Regions from separate parts of the Pseudomonas sp. KH_027 genome, predicted to be linked through region 1. Evidence: predicted binding sites of a transcription regulator. Region 1 holds the regulator's gene; each other region holds the start of a gene.
The links. The regulator FliA, encoded in region 1, starts transcription of late flagellar genes. The targets are predictions, from matches to a motif close to CTAAAGTTTNNNNNNNNNNNGCCGNTAA.

Region 1 (4,613 bases):
GACCAGTTGCTCGGATAACTGCTCAAGTATCTCGCCGGCCTCAACCAGGAAGTCCTGGAGGATTTCTTCATCGGCGCCGAAGCTCATTGGTGTGCTCCCTAAAACCCTAGGCTGGATAGCAGATCGTCAACGTCGTCCTGATTGGATGCGACGTCTTCACGCTTATCGGCATGAATCTGCGGACCTTCACCACGGGAAGGCTCTTTTTGTTGTTCTTGTTCGGCACGTAGCGCTGCATGGTCATGTTCGATACCGGCAAAACGGTCGACTTGACTGGCCATCAGCACCAATTTCAGCAGGTTACTTTCCACTTCCGTGACCAGTTGGGTAACCCGTTTAATCACTTGACCGGTGAGGTCCTGATAGTCCTGCGCCAGCAAAATGTCGTTGAGATGGCTCGACAACTTGGCGTTGTCGCGCTCACTGCGGGCGAGGAACAACTCGATACGCTTGGCCAGTTCACGGAAAGCATCGGCACCGAGCTCACGGCGCATGAAACGCCCCCAGTCGGCGCTCAGGCCCTGCGCTTCGCTGCTCAGATCGTTGACCAACGGCGCGCTCTGCTCGACCAGATCCATGGTCCGATTGGCCGCGTTTTCGGTCATCGTCACCACGTAGTTCAGCCGCTCGGTGGCGTCGGTGATCTGCGACACCTCCTGAGCATAGGGAACTCGCGGATCGAGCTGAAAATTGACGATAGCGTTGTGCAACTCGCGCGTCAGCTTGCCCACTTCGTGGTACAGGCCGCGGTCGCGGGTCTTGTTGAGTTCATGGATAAGCTGCACCGCATCGCCGAAATTACCTTTTTCCAGGCTATCGACGAGCTCACGGGCATGGGATTTCAGGGTCGACTCAAGGTCACCCATTGGTAATTCGTTATGCTCCATAGTGCCCCCACGGCTGACATTAGCCGTTAACTCGCTCGAAGATTTTTTCAATCTTCTCTTTCAGCACTTGGGCTGTGAACGGTTTAACCACATAACCATTCACCCCGGCTTGCGCCGCTTCGATAATCTGGTCGCGTTTGGCTTCGGCAGTCACCATCAACACCGGCAATTGCTTCAAACGCTCATCAGCTCGCACTGCACGCAACAAATCGATGCCGGTCATACCCGGCATGTTCCAGTCGGTGACCAGAAAGTCGAAACTGCCGCTTTGCAACATCGGCAGCGCAGTGGTGCCATCGTCGGCCTCAGCGGTGTTGGTGAATCCCAAGTCACGCAAGAGGTTCTTGATGATCCGTCGCATCGTTGAGAAGTCGTCAACGATGAGGATTTTCATGTTTTTGTCCAAGTCGACCTCCGTACAGTCCCAAACGTATCCAGCACCTGAATACGCCGTTCAATCGTGAAACCGGCAGTACCGCTCAGCGCGCGCGCCACTCGCTCAAGCGTGCCCGCAAACGCGCGGCACACTGGCTATGCAACTGGCTGACACGCGACTCGCTGACCCCCAGCACTTCGCCAATTTCTTTAAGATTCAGTTCTTCGTCGTAATACAGCGATAGCACCAACTGCTCGCGCTCCGGCAGGTTGGCGATGGCATCCGCCAGCGCCGACTGGAAGCGTTCATCTTCCAGTTCGCGCGAAGGCTCGAAATGGGTAATACCCGCGTCTTCACGCAAGCCGGCATGCTCTCCGTCCTGTAACAGGTCGTCGAAACTGAACAAGCGGCTGCCCAAAGTGTCGCCAAGAATGCCGTAGTAATCCTCGAGACTCAATTGGAGTTCGGCCGCAACCTCTTGATCTTTAGCGTCTCGACCGGTTCTAGCCTCAATTTTTCTGATTGCGTCGCTGACCATCCGGCTGTTGCGGTGCACCGACCGCGGTGCCCAGTCACCTTTGCGCACCTCATCCAGCATGGAGCCACGGATGCGAATACCGGCAAACGTTTCGAAACTGGCGCCTTTACTGGAGTCGTATTTTTTCGAGGCTTCGAGGAGGCCGATCATGCCGGCCTGGATCAAGTCCTCCACCTGGACACTGGCCGGTAAACGGCCGAGCAAGTGATAGGCAATGCGCTTGACCAACGGTGCATACCGTTCGATCAACTGATGCTGGGTATCCTGCGCCTGAGCCTTGCTATACATACGAAGTCCATTGGCCGCTGTCATACGGCCGTATCAGCGATCGGTTGCTGCACCAGGCGTTCGACGAAGAATTCCAGATGCCCACGCGGGTTGGCGGGCAGCGGCCAGGTGTCGACTTTCTGGGCGATGGCTTTGAAGGCCAGCGCGCACTTGGAGCGGGGGAAGGCCTCGTAGACCGCCCGTTGTTTCTGTACGGCTTTGCGCACCGACTCATCGTAGGGCACGGCGCCAACGTACTGCAGCGCCACATCGAGGAACCTGTCGGTCACCTTGGTCAGCTTGGCAAACAGGTTGCGCCCCTCTTGCGGGCTATGCGCCATGTTGGCCAGCACGCGGAACCGGCTCATGCCATGGTCGCGATTGAGCAATTTGATCAGCGCATAGGCGTCGGTGATCGACGTGGGCTCATCGCACACCACCACTATGACTTCCTGGGCGGCCCGCACGAAGCTGACAACCGCATCGCCAATGCCGGCGGCGGTATCGATCACCAGCACATCGAGGTTGTCACTGATGTCGCTGAAGGCCTGGATCAAACCGGCGTGCTGCATCGGCGTGAGGTTCACCATGCTTTGCGTACCCGAGGCCGCCGGCACCACGCGGATGCCGCCCGGCCCTTGCAGCACCACATCGCGCAGTTCGCACTCGCCACTGATGACATCGGCCAAGGTGCGCTTGGCGGTCAAGCCGAGCAGCACGTCGACGTTCGCCAGACCGAGGTCGGCGTCCATCAACATCACCCGACGACCGAGGTCGGCCAGGGCCAGGGAGAGGTTCACCGACACATTGGTTTTGCCGACGCCGCCCTTGCCGCCGGTCACCGCGATCACCTGTACGGGATGCATTCCCATGTTATCTACACACCTTGTCTAAGAGGTCGTTTCGAAACTATCTGCACATCGGTGGTGCTGCGTTAAAAATGGCTGCGGGCTGCTGATTCACAACCCGTGAACTCCGCGTGTTCGGCCACCTTGACTCTCTACGTCGCACCTTGTCCGGCCTGCGCTGGACGATGCGCAAAACAACCCCTAACTACCGCTAAGGCCATTTATCTGACTCCGTTCGGGCACGCTGAACGGTACGCAACTCATTCTATGCTTTGCCAACTCTGGCGTCCTGACCACGCTTAACCGGCACGCCGTGCGGGGTTCTGGTACAGGCCGGCAAACAGGTCGGCCATGGCATCTTCGCTCGGGTCCTGCGGCGCTTGCAGGCTGACCGCACGACTGACCAACTGATGACTGCGCGGCACCTGCAGATCATCCGGAATTCGCGGCCCATCCGCCAGATAGGCTACCGGTAGACGTTGGCTTATAGCCAGCCCTAAAACCTCGCCAAGACTGGTGGCCTCGTCCAGTTTGGTCAGGATGCAGCCAGACAATCCACAACGCTTATAGCTATGGTAGGCCGCCTTCAGCACTTGGCTCTGGCTGGTAGCCGCCAGGACCAGGTAATTCTTCGCTTTCACCCCACGCCCGGCCAGCGTCTCCAGCTGCATCTGCAGCGCCGGATCGCTGCCCGGCAAGCCGGCGGTATCGATCAGCACCATGCGCTTGCGGGCCAAAGGCACCAACGCCTGGGTCAGCGATTGACCCGGGTCCACCTGGGTCACCGAGACGTTGAGAATACGCCCCAGGGTCTTCAACTGTTCCTGTGCGCCAATCCGATAGCTGTCCATGCTCACCAGCGCGATGTTCTGAGCGCCGTATTTCAACACGTAGCGGGCCGCCAACTTGGCCAGGGTGGTGGTTTTACCCATGCCGGCCGGGCCGACCAGGGCAATCACGCCGCCCTCTTCCAGCGGCTCTTCTTTCGGCGTGCGGATGGCGTGGGCCAGGTGAGCGAGCAGCATACGCCACGCCTGGCGCGGCTCGGCGACATTGGCGACGCGCTCCAGCAGGGTACGCGACAATTCCGCGGACAGGCCCATGCGCTGCAAGCGACGCCACAGGTTGGCCTGCTGCGGGCGACGCGTCTGCAACTGGCCCCACGCCATGGAACCAAGCTGGACTTCGATCAGCTCGCGCAAACCATGCAGTTCGAAACGCATCGCATCCAGAGCCCGCTGGTCCGTGGCGGCCGGCGCGGCCGGAGCCGCGGCGACCAGTGCCGGCCGCTCACTGCGCACGAACGAGGCCGGCAGCTCAGGGGCGACGATGGATTCATTGGCGAACAGTTGACCGTCCTTGATCCCATCACCGAGCGCGCGGGCGGCCAACTCAGCCTGCGCCGAGGCGATACGCGATTGGGTCTTGCGCAGCTCGACTTCCAGTTCCGGATTCGGCTGGCGCAGCGGTGCGGCCGGCACCTGGTAATCCAAGGCAGCTGTCAGCTCTACCCCACCGGCAACCCGACGGGTGCCGATGATGGACGCATCGGCGCCCAGCTCATCGCGAACCAACTTCATGGCTTGACGCATATCGGCGGCGAAAAAGCGTTTAACTTGCATGAGCTAGAGCCTCAGTTCTGACCCACCGTCGCAACGATGGTGACCTGCTTGTTATCTGGGATTTCCTGGTAAGCC
Region 2 (4,613 bases), 2.4 Mb from region 1:
TGAAGCTCAGGATGGCGAGTTGGCCGGCCAGGTCTTCCGCTGCCACCTGCGCGCCAACCTGCCCACGCTGGTCACCGGCGACCAGGTGGTCTGGCGTGCCGGCAACCAAGGCATCGGCGTGATAGTCGCGCAGCTGCCGCGCAACACCGAGCTATGCCGCCCGGACAGCCGTGGCCAATTGAAGCCGGTGGCGGCCAACGTCGACCTGATCGTCATCGTCTTCGCCCCGCTGCCCGAGCCGCACGCCAATCTGATCGACCGCTACCTGGTCGCCGCCGAGCATGCCGGCATACGCCCCTTGCTGCTGTTGAACAAAGCCGACCTGATCGACGATAAGAACGCCGTGGCGCTGAATGCGCTGCTTGGTGTCTATCGCCAGCTGGGTTATCCGCTGCTGGAAGTTTCCGCCCACGAAGGCGATGGCATGCAACAGCTGCAAGCGCAACTGGACGGGCATGTCAGCGTGTTCGTCGGTCAGTCCGGCGTCGGCAAGTCATCGTTGGTCAACAGCCTGCTGCCGGAAGTCGACACCCGCGTCGGTCCGCTTTCGGAACTGACCGGCAAAGGCACGCATACCACCACCACCGCGCGCCTGTTCCACTTCCCGGGCGGCGGCGAGCTGATCGACTCACCCGGCATCCGCGAGTTCGGCCTGGTACACGTCAGCCGGGATGATGTCGAGGCCGGCTTCATCGAGTTCCACGACCTGATCGGCCACTGTCGCTTCCGCGACTGCAAGCATGATCGTGAGCCAGGCTGCGCGCTGCTGCAGGCACTGGAAGAGGGCCGCATCCAGCCGCAGCGGATGGCCAGTTACCGGCACATCCTCGCCAGTTTGCCGGAGAATGGATACTGAAACGAAAAGGCCGCGATTGAACGCGGCCTTTGGTTTTCAGCGCCTCACTCCTGCGGTTCGTCGAACTTGAGCGCACCGTCCTCGAAGATATTCAGCTTCTCGCGCAGCTCCGGCGCCTGTACGGGCACGCCTTCTTCGACCGAGCCGCCGGGTGCGGGCTGGCCATCGACTGGCGCGGCTGCCTCAGGCGTGGCGTCCTGCTCACCTTCGATGGCGCGCTGGGCTTTCTTGGTCAGGACGATGATATCGATCCGCCGATTGACCGGGTTGAGCGGGTCCTGGCGATCGAACAGCGCTGAGGAGGCATAGCCGACCACCCGCGCCACTTGCTCATCCGGGTAGCTGCCGGCAACCAGGGTGCGCCGCGCCGCGTTGGCGCGCTCGGCCGAAAGCTCCCAGTTGCCATAATCGCCGCGACCGATAAAGGGTTTGGCATCGGTATGGCCACTGACGCTGATCTTGTTCGGCACCGCCTTGATGGTGTCGGCCATGGCCAGCAGGATGTCTTCGAAATAGGGTTGCAGGTGCGCGCTGCCGCTGTCGAACATCGGCCGGTTGGTCGCATCCATGATCTGGATGCGCAGGCCGTCCTGGGTGATCTCGAACAGGATCTGATCCTTGAAACGCTGCAGCTGCGGGTTTTCATTGACCTTGTTCTGCAACTCCTGCAGCAACAACTCGAGGCGCTCGCGCTCGATCTGCTCGGCCAGCGTCTCGGCCTGCGCCGGATCGACCGGTTCGACCTCGGCCTTGGTCTCATCGACCGTTTGGGTATCCTTGACGTCCGGATTGAGAGTGTCGTCCGGCGCCGGGGTCGGCGTGCCACCAAGGTCGATGACATAGGGGCTAGCGCTTTCGGTAAAACCGATGGGATCCTGGAAATAGCCGGAGATGGCCTTCTTCTGTTCCGGTGTGGCCGAGGACATCAGCCAGAGCACCAGGAAGAACGCCATCATGGCCACGGCGAAGTCGGCGAAAGCGATCTTCCAGGCGCCGCCATGGTGCCCCGCGGCGTAGCGCTTGACGCGCTTGACGATGATTGGCTGATTGTTATCCATGACTCAGCGACCGCGAATCGCTTGCTCCAGCTCGCTGAAACTCGGCCGGTGCGCGTGGTACAACACCTTGCGGCCGAACTCTACCGCCAATGACGGTGGCATGCCCGAGGCCGAAGCCACCAGGCAGGCCTTGATCGCTTCGAACACGTTCAACTCTTCCTTGGCATCGTGCTCCAGGCAGGTTGCCAGGGGCCCGAAGAAGCCATATGCAGCAAGAATGCCGAGAAAGGTCCCGACCAGCGCCGCGCCCACGTGCTGACCGAGAGCCGACTGCTCGACCTGACCGAGCAAGGCCATGGTCACCACGATGCCGAGTACCGCGGCGACGATACCGAAGCCCGGCAGACCATCGGCGATCCGCGTTACCGCATGAGAGGGATGATCCAGTTCTTCCTTGAGGCTGACCAGTTCCATGTCGAACAGGCCCTCCAGCTCATGCGGCGCCATATTGCCGGAGGACATGATGCGCAGGTAATCGCAGACGTAGGCGGTCATCCGCTCGTCCTTCAGCACCGCCGGATACTTGCTGAAAATGGTGCTGGCGCTGGGGTCTTCGACATCCGCCTCGATGGCCATCATCCCTTCGCGGCGGCTCTTGTTGAGAATCTCGTAGAGCATGCCCAGCACTTCCAGATAGAAGGTGTGGGTGAAGCGCGAACTGAACATCTTCAGCGACTTCTTCAGCACGTGCATGGTCATGCTGCCAGGGTTCGCCTGCAGAAAGGCACCCAAGGCTGCGCCGCCAATAATCATCACCTCGAAAGGCTGGATCAGGGCGCCGATTTTGCCATGGGAGAGAACATATCCGCCCAGCACAGCAGCGAACACAACGATGATGCCAATGATTTTTGCCATAGAAAGGTACTTGCACAGCCAAGATTAAGAGTTATTAAAAACAACCCTTCTAATTATCGGAACTTATACGCCAGACTATAGCCAGTTAAGGCTAAAAGCCACAATCTGGCTAAACCAACATGCCGACCTCACACCCCTTACCACGCAGCCTCAAAGCCTGGCTCAAGCAGCTCGACGGCGTGCGCCTGCCGATTCTCCCCGCCAACCATGAGCGGGTGCGCCGCGCCCTGGCCAGCAGTAGCAGCTCGCTGCGCGAAGTCGCCAGGCTGATCCAGGACAGCCCGGCCATCGCCCTGATGGTGCTGCGTGAAGCCAACCGCAGCAGCAACAGCCTCAGCGAACCGGCGGACAGCCTGGAGATCGCCCTGACGCGCCTGGGCCTGCAACGCACCGAAGCGCTATTGAACAGTCAGCCCTTGAGCACCGTACAGGACATGCCGCGCGCCCTGCGCCAGCTGCAACTGATCAGCCAGCACGCGGCACAACAGGCCAACGGCCTGTTCGCCAGCCGCCTGGCGCGACTCTGGCAAGAAATCCACTGGGGCAGCCTGCTGTTCCTGGCGCCGCTGTGGCCATTGGCCGCCGCCCACCCCGAACTGATCGAAGCCTGGGAACAGCGCGTGCTGGGCAAGGGCGAGTCGGCCAGCAAGGTCGAACAGGAGCTGTTCGGCGTACCGCTGCTCAGCCTGTGCCTGGCCCTGGCCGAACAGTGGCGATTGCCGGAGTGGATACTGCAGGGTTACCGTTTGCTCGCAAGCGAGCGGCGCCTGCTGGTCAAAGCGCTGCATATCGCCCGCGATAACGAATTGCCACTGCAGCAACAGCAGTTGCTCGACGCCGACAACTCGCTGCGCCGCTGGTTGACCCAGCCGGCCAACACCATCCTGCTGGCCAACGCCCTGGCGCTCGCGGCACATCAGGCCTGGGACAGCCCGCACAGCCTGCGCTGGCAGCGCCTGACCGGCCTCTACCTGCAGCTGCCGCTGGCCGAATTGCAGCAACTGAGCCATCAACAGGCCGTGCTCAGCGCGCACCAGCATGCCGACACCGGCCTCTGGCATCCGGCCGAAGCCTTGCTCTGGCCCTGGTCCGCCCGCCACCTGCAGCCGGCGGTTGCGACCGCGGCCGCCAAGGGCGAAGCGCCGAGCGCCTGGCAGCAGCACTGCCGCGAATTGCTGCGCGAGCCCAGCCCGTTCGCCAACCTCATGCAACTGACCAGTTGCGCCCGCGACGCACTCCAGGCCTGCGGTCTGAGCCGAGCCTTGCTGCTGCTCGCCGACCGCACGCACACACGCCTGCTCGCCCAGCAGGCCGTCGGGCTGCCCAAGGAGGCCAGCAGCCTGACCCTTGATCCGAACCAGAGCCAGGTATTGCGCCGCCTGCTCGCGCAACCGGGCCAGCTGCGCCTGACCCCAGCCAATATCGCGCAATTCTCGACCCTGCTGCCGGGCACCCTGAAAGCCCTGTTCCCCAGCGAACACCTGCTGCTGCGCTCCCTGACGAGCAATGGCCGGGTGGTGATGCTGCTGCTCGCCGACCAGCAGGGCGCGCCCCTCGCCGACGCCCGCGTGCAGGCCTTTGGTAAAACCGCGCAATGTATTGAGCGGGCGCTGGCCAGCTTTGCCAAACGCGGACGCTGACCTTTCCGCTACAATTCGCCCCTTTCCTTGATTCGGAGGCCTTTCATGTCTGCCTTCTCTAGTTTGCCCCTGGTCATCGAGCCCGCCGACCTGGCTGCCCGCCTATCGGCCCCGGAGCTGATCCTGGTCGACCTGACCAGCGCAGCGCGCTACGCCGAAGGGCATATCCCCGGCGCACGCTTCGTCGACCCGAAACGCACGCAA
Region 3 (4,613 bases), 430 kb from region 1:
CACCCAGTGGGCGCGCACTTCGCCGTGTTCGGTACGGATCGAGCCCGGCTGCCAGTCGATGACGCGGCTTTTTTCAAACAACTGCACGCCCATGCGCTCGACAGTACGCGCCAGGCCGCGCACCAGCTTGGCCGGCTGGATGGTCGCGCAGTGCGGGGTGTGGATCGCCCCGAACGAATTGGCGATGCGCAGTTGCTCGCTCAGTTGCGCCGGGCTCAGCCAGCGATAATCCGCTTCGCTCAGGCCCTGGCTGTAGAGCTGCTGCAAGTGTTGGCGCAGGCTGGCTTCCTGCTCCGGGTAACGCGCGGCGCAGTACAGCACCCCGGCTTTACGGTAGTCACAGTCGATACCTTCGCGGGCGAGTACCACCGCGACTTCGTCGGGAATGCCGTGCAGCAGGTCGTAGGCCGCTTGCCGCTGCGCGCTGGGCAGGCCGGCGAGCAGGCCATCTTCGCCGAGCATATTGCCCATCAGCCAGCCACCGTTGCGCCCGGAGGCACCAAAGCCGGCGGTCTCGGCTTCGACGATGACAATGCGCAAGGTGGGCGCCTGACGCTTGAGGTAGTAGGCGGTCCACAGCCCGGTATAGCCCGCGCCGATGATCGCTACGTCAGCTTCAAGTGCGCCGCCCAGAGCCGGGCGAGCAACAAGCTGATCATCGAGCTGATCCATCCACAGGCTGATGTTGCGCCAGGCCGTCATTCGGAAACTCCAGTGTTGGACTGTATTCCGAAAGAGACTAATGGCTCAGCTCAGGGCTTGTCTTGCGCGCGTGCCCGCAAAGAAATCTGCTCATCGGCGCTGAGCTTCAAATAGGCCTTGGGCGACAGCCCGGTGTGCTGGCGAAAGCAGTTGTAGAAGGCTGACAGCGAATTGAAACCCGCGGCGAAGGCCAGCTCGTCGATGCGCAACGGTAGCGTTGCCGTCTCCAGCGCGGCCAGCAAATGCTGCAGACGCGCCTGGTTCACGTAGCGGTAGAAGCTCTGCCCGAGCACCTGGTTGAGCAGGTAGGAAATCTGGTTGCGGCTGTAGCCACTGTGGGTCGCCACCTGCTGCAGGTTCAGTTCCGGGTCGAGATAGGGTTGATGAGCGGCGAAGTACTGCTGCAGGTCTTGCGCCAGGAAGCCCAGCTGCCGCGCCGAGAGGCCCAGACGGCTGGTGGCCGGGCGACGGTCGGCGGCAACGTCGGGCGCGCGTTTTTCATGCACCAGGGAGGCGTACTCGTTGACCCGCCAGATCAGCCCGTCGCGCACCGTCAGCGCCTCGCTGGTACGGAACGACACCAGGCCTTCGCCGCCACGCAAGGTGATCCGGTACTGGATAAAGGCCGTGTCGCCATCCAGGCGAATCCGGTCGCTGTGTTCCAGCGCCTCGTCCGGGCCACGGGGCATGGTCAGGCGCACGTAATCGCGCAACTCATGCAGGTGCATCACCCGATTCTGGAAGAAGTCGTTGTATTCGACCTCCGGGTGATAGAGCGCCATCACCCCGTCGAGATCCCGGTGCTTCCAGCAGTAGTGGTAACGCAGCACGGTTTCGCGGGTAATCGGTGTCTGCTCCGGGCTGTCGAAGCGCTCGGTGGGCGAAACGGGGAGTTGATTACCCATGGACGGCCTCCATTCGTTCAATACCGCTGGATCAATGCTGCGCCGTGCTCCAGTCGATCAGGCCCAACTGCCAGGTGGCCAGAATCAACAGGCCGAAGCCGATGCGATACCAGGCGAACAGCGCATAACTGTGACTGGCAATGAATTTCAACAGCCCGCGCACCGCCAGCATGGCAAAGATAAAGGAGGTGACGAAACCAATGGCGAAGACCGGCAGGTCGCTGTACTGAAACAAATCCCGGTACTTGTAGCCGGAATACACCGCCGCACCGACCATGGTCGGCATCGCCAGGAAAAAGGAGAACTCGGTGGCGGTTTTGCGCGACAGGCCGAACAGCAGGCCGCCAATGATGGTGGCGCCGGAACGCGAGGTGCCGGGAATCATCGCCAGGCATTGGGCGCAGCCGACCTTGAGGGCGTCCTTCCAGGTCATCTCATCGACGCTTTCGGCATGCACCTGGTGCTGGCGGCGCTCTGCCCACAACATGATCACGCCACCCACTACCAGCGCGCTCGCCACGGTGATGGGGTTGAACAGGTAGTGGTGAATCAGATCGGCGAAGGCCACGCCAAGGATCACGGCAGGCAGGAAAGCGATCAGCAGGTTGCTGGTGAAGCGTTGCGCCTGCGGTTCTGTCGGCAGGCCGATGACCACATCGAGGATCTTGCGCCGGTATTCCCACACCACCGCCAGGATCGCACCGAGCTGGATGATGATGTTGAAGGCCATCGCCCGCTCACCCGCGAAATTCAGCAAATCCGCGACTATGATCTGGTGACCGGTACTGGAAATCGGCAAGAATTCGGTGAGCCCCTCGACGATACCCAGAATAAACGCCTGCGCGGCGCTCCAAACATCCATGCAATCCCCCATGATGCGATGGCAGGCATCGCGAACAAATCTATTTGGTTATCGTGCGGCGTGGCGAACGCGAGGCTCGCGAGCAACAAATCGGGCGCCAAAACGGAACTTCAAACCAGCAGGCGCTCAGGTTTGCCGCTTGGGCGCCGAAATGCTAACAGACATCCCGAGTAAGCGCTGCTGCCAATAAGGCCACTGGCGCGCCCTGCCTGGTTAGACCAACATTCGTGCGGATGCATACAGCTAAACAATAAGATCCAGGAGTGCCGGTCCATGAACAGCCTACGCAACGTGCCCATCAGCCGCCGACTGTGGCTGATCCTCGCCGTCGCCATACTGATGCTGATCAGCCTCGGCGCGCTGATGTTGCGGCAGGTCAATACCGACCTGTACGCCGGCAAGGTGCAGAAAACCCAGCATGTGGTGCAAAGCGTCGCGGGCGTTCTCGAGTACTACCAGGGCCTGGAAAGCGCCGGTACGCTGCCCCGCGAGCAGGCGCAGAAGCAGGCCATGGCGCTGATCCGTGGCCTGCGCTACGACCAGGGTGATTATTTCTGGATCAACGATCTGGGTCCGAAGATGATCATGCACCCGACCAATCCCAAGCTGGACGGCCAGGATCTCTCCAGCCTGAAGGACCCGGACGGCAAGTTCCTGTTCAATGAAATGGTGAAAATAGCCAAAGCCAAAGGCGCCGGCATGGTCGACTACCGCTGGCCCAAGCCCGGCGCCAGCCAGCCGGTACCCAAAGTCTCCTACGTCGAGCTGTTCCAGCCCTGGGGTTGGGTCATAGGTTCGGGCATCTATATCGACGACATGCAGGCCGAGTTCCGCGCCCAGGCCTGGCGCACCTGTGGCATCGTCCTGAGCATCGCCATTCTGATGACCTTGCTGGTCATGCTGATCGCCCGCAGCATCGCCAGCCCGCTGCAGGACGCCGTCAATGCGATGGCCAACATCGCCAGCGGCGAAGGCGACCTGACCCTCAGCCTGGACACTCAGGGCCGCGATGAACTGACCGCGCTGGCCAACCACTTCAACGACTTCACCGCCAAATTGCGGCGAGTGATCGGCCAACTGCTCGAAGCCGCCGGCGCCCTGGACCGATCCGCCGACTCCCTTGGCGGGATTGCCAACAAGGCCCAGCAAGACAGCCAGCAGCAATCGCAACAGATGGAACTGGTCGCCACGGCGATCAACCAGGTTACCTATGGCGTGCAGGATGTGGCGAAAAACGCCGAGCATGCCTCCAGCGAAGTGCGCGTTGCCGAAGGCCAGGCCAAGCAGGGCCAGCAGAACATCGACAGCAGCGTGCAGCAGATCGGCCTGCTCTCCGGCACCATCGACCAGGCCGTGGAGGTGATCCGCACCCTGGCCCAGGAAAGCACGCAGATTGGTGGCGTGCTGGAAGTGATTCGCTCCATCGCCGAACAGACCAACCTACTGGCGCTGAATGCCGCCATCGAAGCCGCCCGTGCCGGCGAGCAGGGCCGTGGCTTTGCCGTGGTGGCCGATGAAGTGCGGCTGCTGGCCCAGCGCACGCAGAAATCCACTGCCGAAATCCAGGTCATGATCGAACGCCTGCAAACCAATTCCGAAGCGGCGGTCAAGGTGATCAACGAAAGCAGCCGCGCCTCCCAGCTCACCGTCGAGCAGGCGCGCCAGGCGGGCGAAAGTCTGAACCTGATCGGTCAGTCACTGCGCAACCTGACGGGCTTGAATGCCTCGATCGCCAGTGCCACCCTGCAACAGTCGCATGTCGTAGAGGATATCAATCAGAATGTCACCCAGGCCGCCAGCCTGGCCCACAACAATGCGCTGGCGGCGGAACAGTCGAGCGGTGCCAGCCAACACCTGAATCAGTTGGCTGAACAGTTGAACCGCTTGTTAGGACAATTCCGCGTATGAGGGATACATGAACAGCATGGAGCACCAAGAAGTCGATCTCACCCAGCCGCAGAATCAGGACCTGGTGTGGGATATGGCAAGCATGGCCCGCCGCGAACTGGCCGAGCGCTTCATCCGGCTGTTCGAGAACCGTCTGTGTGTGTACTCCGAGTCCGTGCGCCAGCTCTATACCAACTACACCCTGCACTTCCCCACCGACCAGGGCCGCAAGATGGTGGTGCTGCCCAATGCCTACG

Region 2: motA (flagellar motor stator protein MotA) is a predicted target of FliA. The motif match lies at 2,823-2,850, and genes of this name have one in related genera.
Region 3: AC3IYG_RS12050 (methyl-accepting chemotaxis protein) is a predicted target of FliA. The motif match lies at 2,595-2,622, and genes of this name have one in related genera.

What each region holds. Positions count from the first base shown of each region.
Region 1 is NZ_CM174470.1:2,968,298-2,972,910, forward strand. Features, by position in the region: gene AC3IYG_RS13925 (chemotaxis protein CheA) at 1-87, opposite strand, end outside; gene AC3IYG_RS13930 (protein phosphatase CheZ) at 99-887, opposite strand; gene AC3IYG_RS13935 (chemotaxis response regulator CheY) at 907-1,281, opposite strand; gene fliA (RNA polymerase sigma factor FliA) at 1,367-2,113, opposite strand; gene fleN (flagellar synthesis regulator FleN) at 2,110-2,940, opposite strand; gene flhF (flagellar biosynthesis GTPase FlhF) at 3,216-4,538, opposite strand; gene flhA (flagellar biosynthesis protein FlhA) at 4,550-4,613, opposite strand, start outside.
Region 2 is NZ_CM174470.1:567,473-572,085, reverse strand. Features, by position in the region: gene rsgA (small ribosomal subunit biogenesis GTPase RsgA) at 1-856, shown strand, start outside; gene motB (flagellar motor protein MotB) at 901-1,914, opposite strand; gene motA (flagellar motor stator protein MotA) at 1,918-2,769, opposite strand; gene AC3IYG_RS02645 (HDOD domain-containing protein) at 2,889-4,409, shown strand; gene rhdA (thiosulfate sulfurtransferase) at 4,455-4,613, shown strand, end outside.
Region 3 is NZ_CM174470.1:2,543,125-2,547,737, forward strand. Features, by position in the region: gene AC3IYG_RS12035 (NAD(P)/FAD-dependent oxidoreductase) at 1-702, opposite strand, end outside; gene AC3IYG_RS12040 (helix-turn-helix domain-containing protein) at 753-1,607, opposite strand; gene AC3IYG_RS12045 (undecaprenyl-diphosphate phosphatase) at 1,639-2,469, opposite strand; gene AC3IYG_RS12050 (methyl-accepting chemotaxis protein) at 2,743-4,377, shown strand; gene AC3IYG_RS12055 (hypothetical protein) at 4,385-4,613, shown strand, end outside.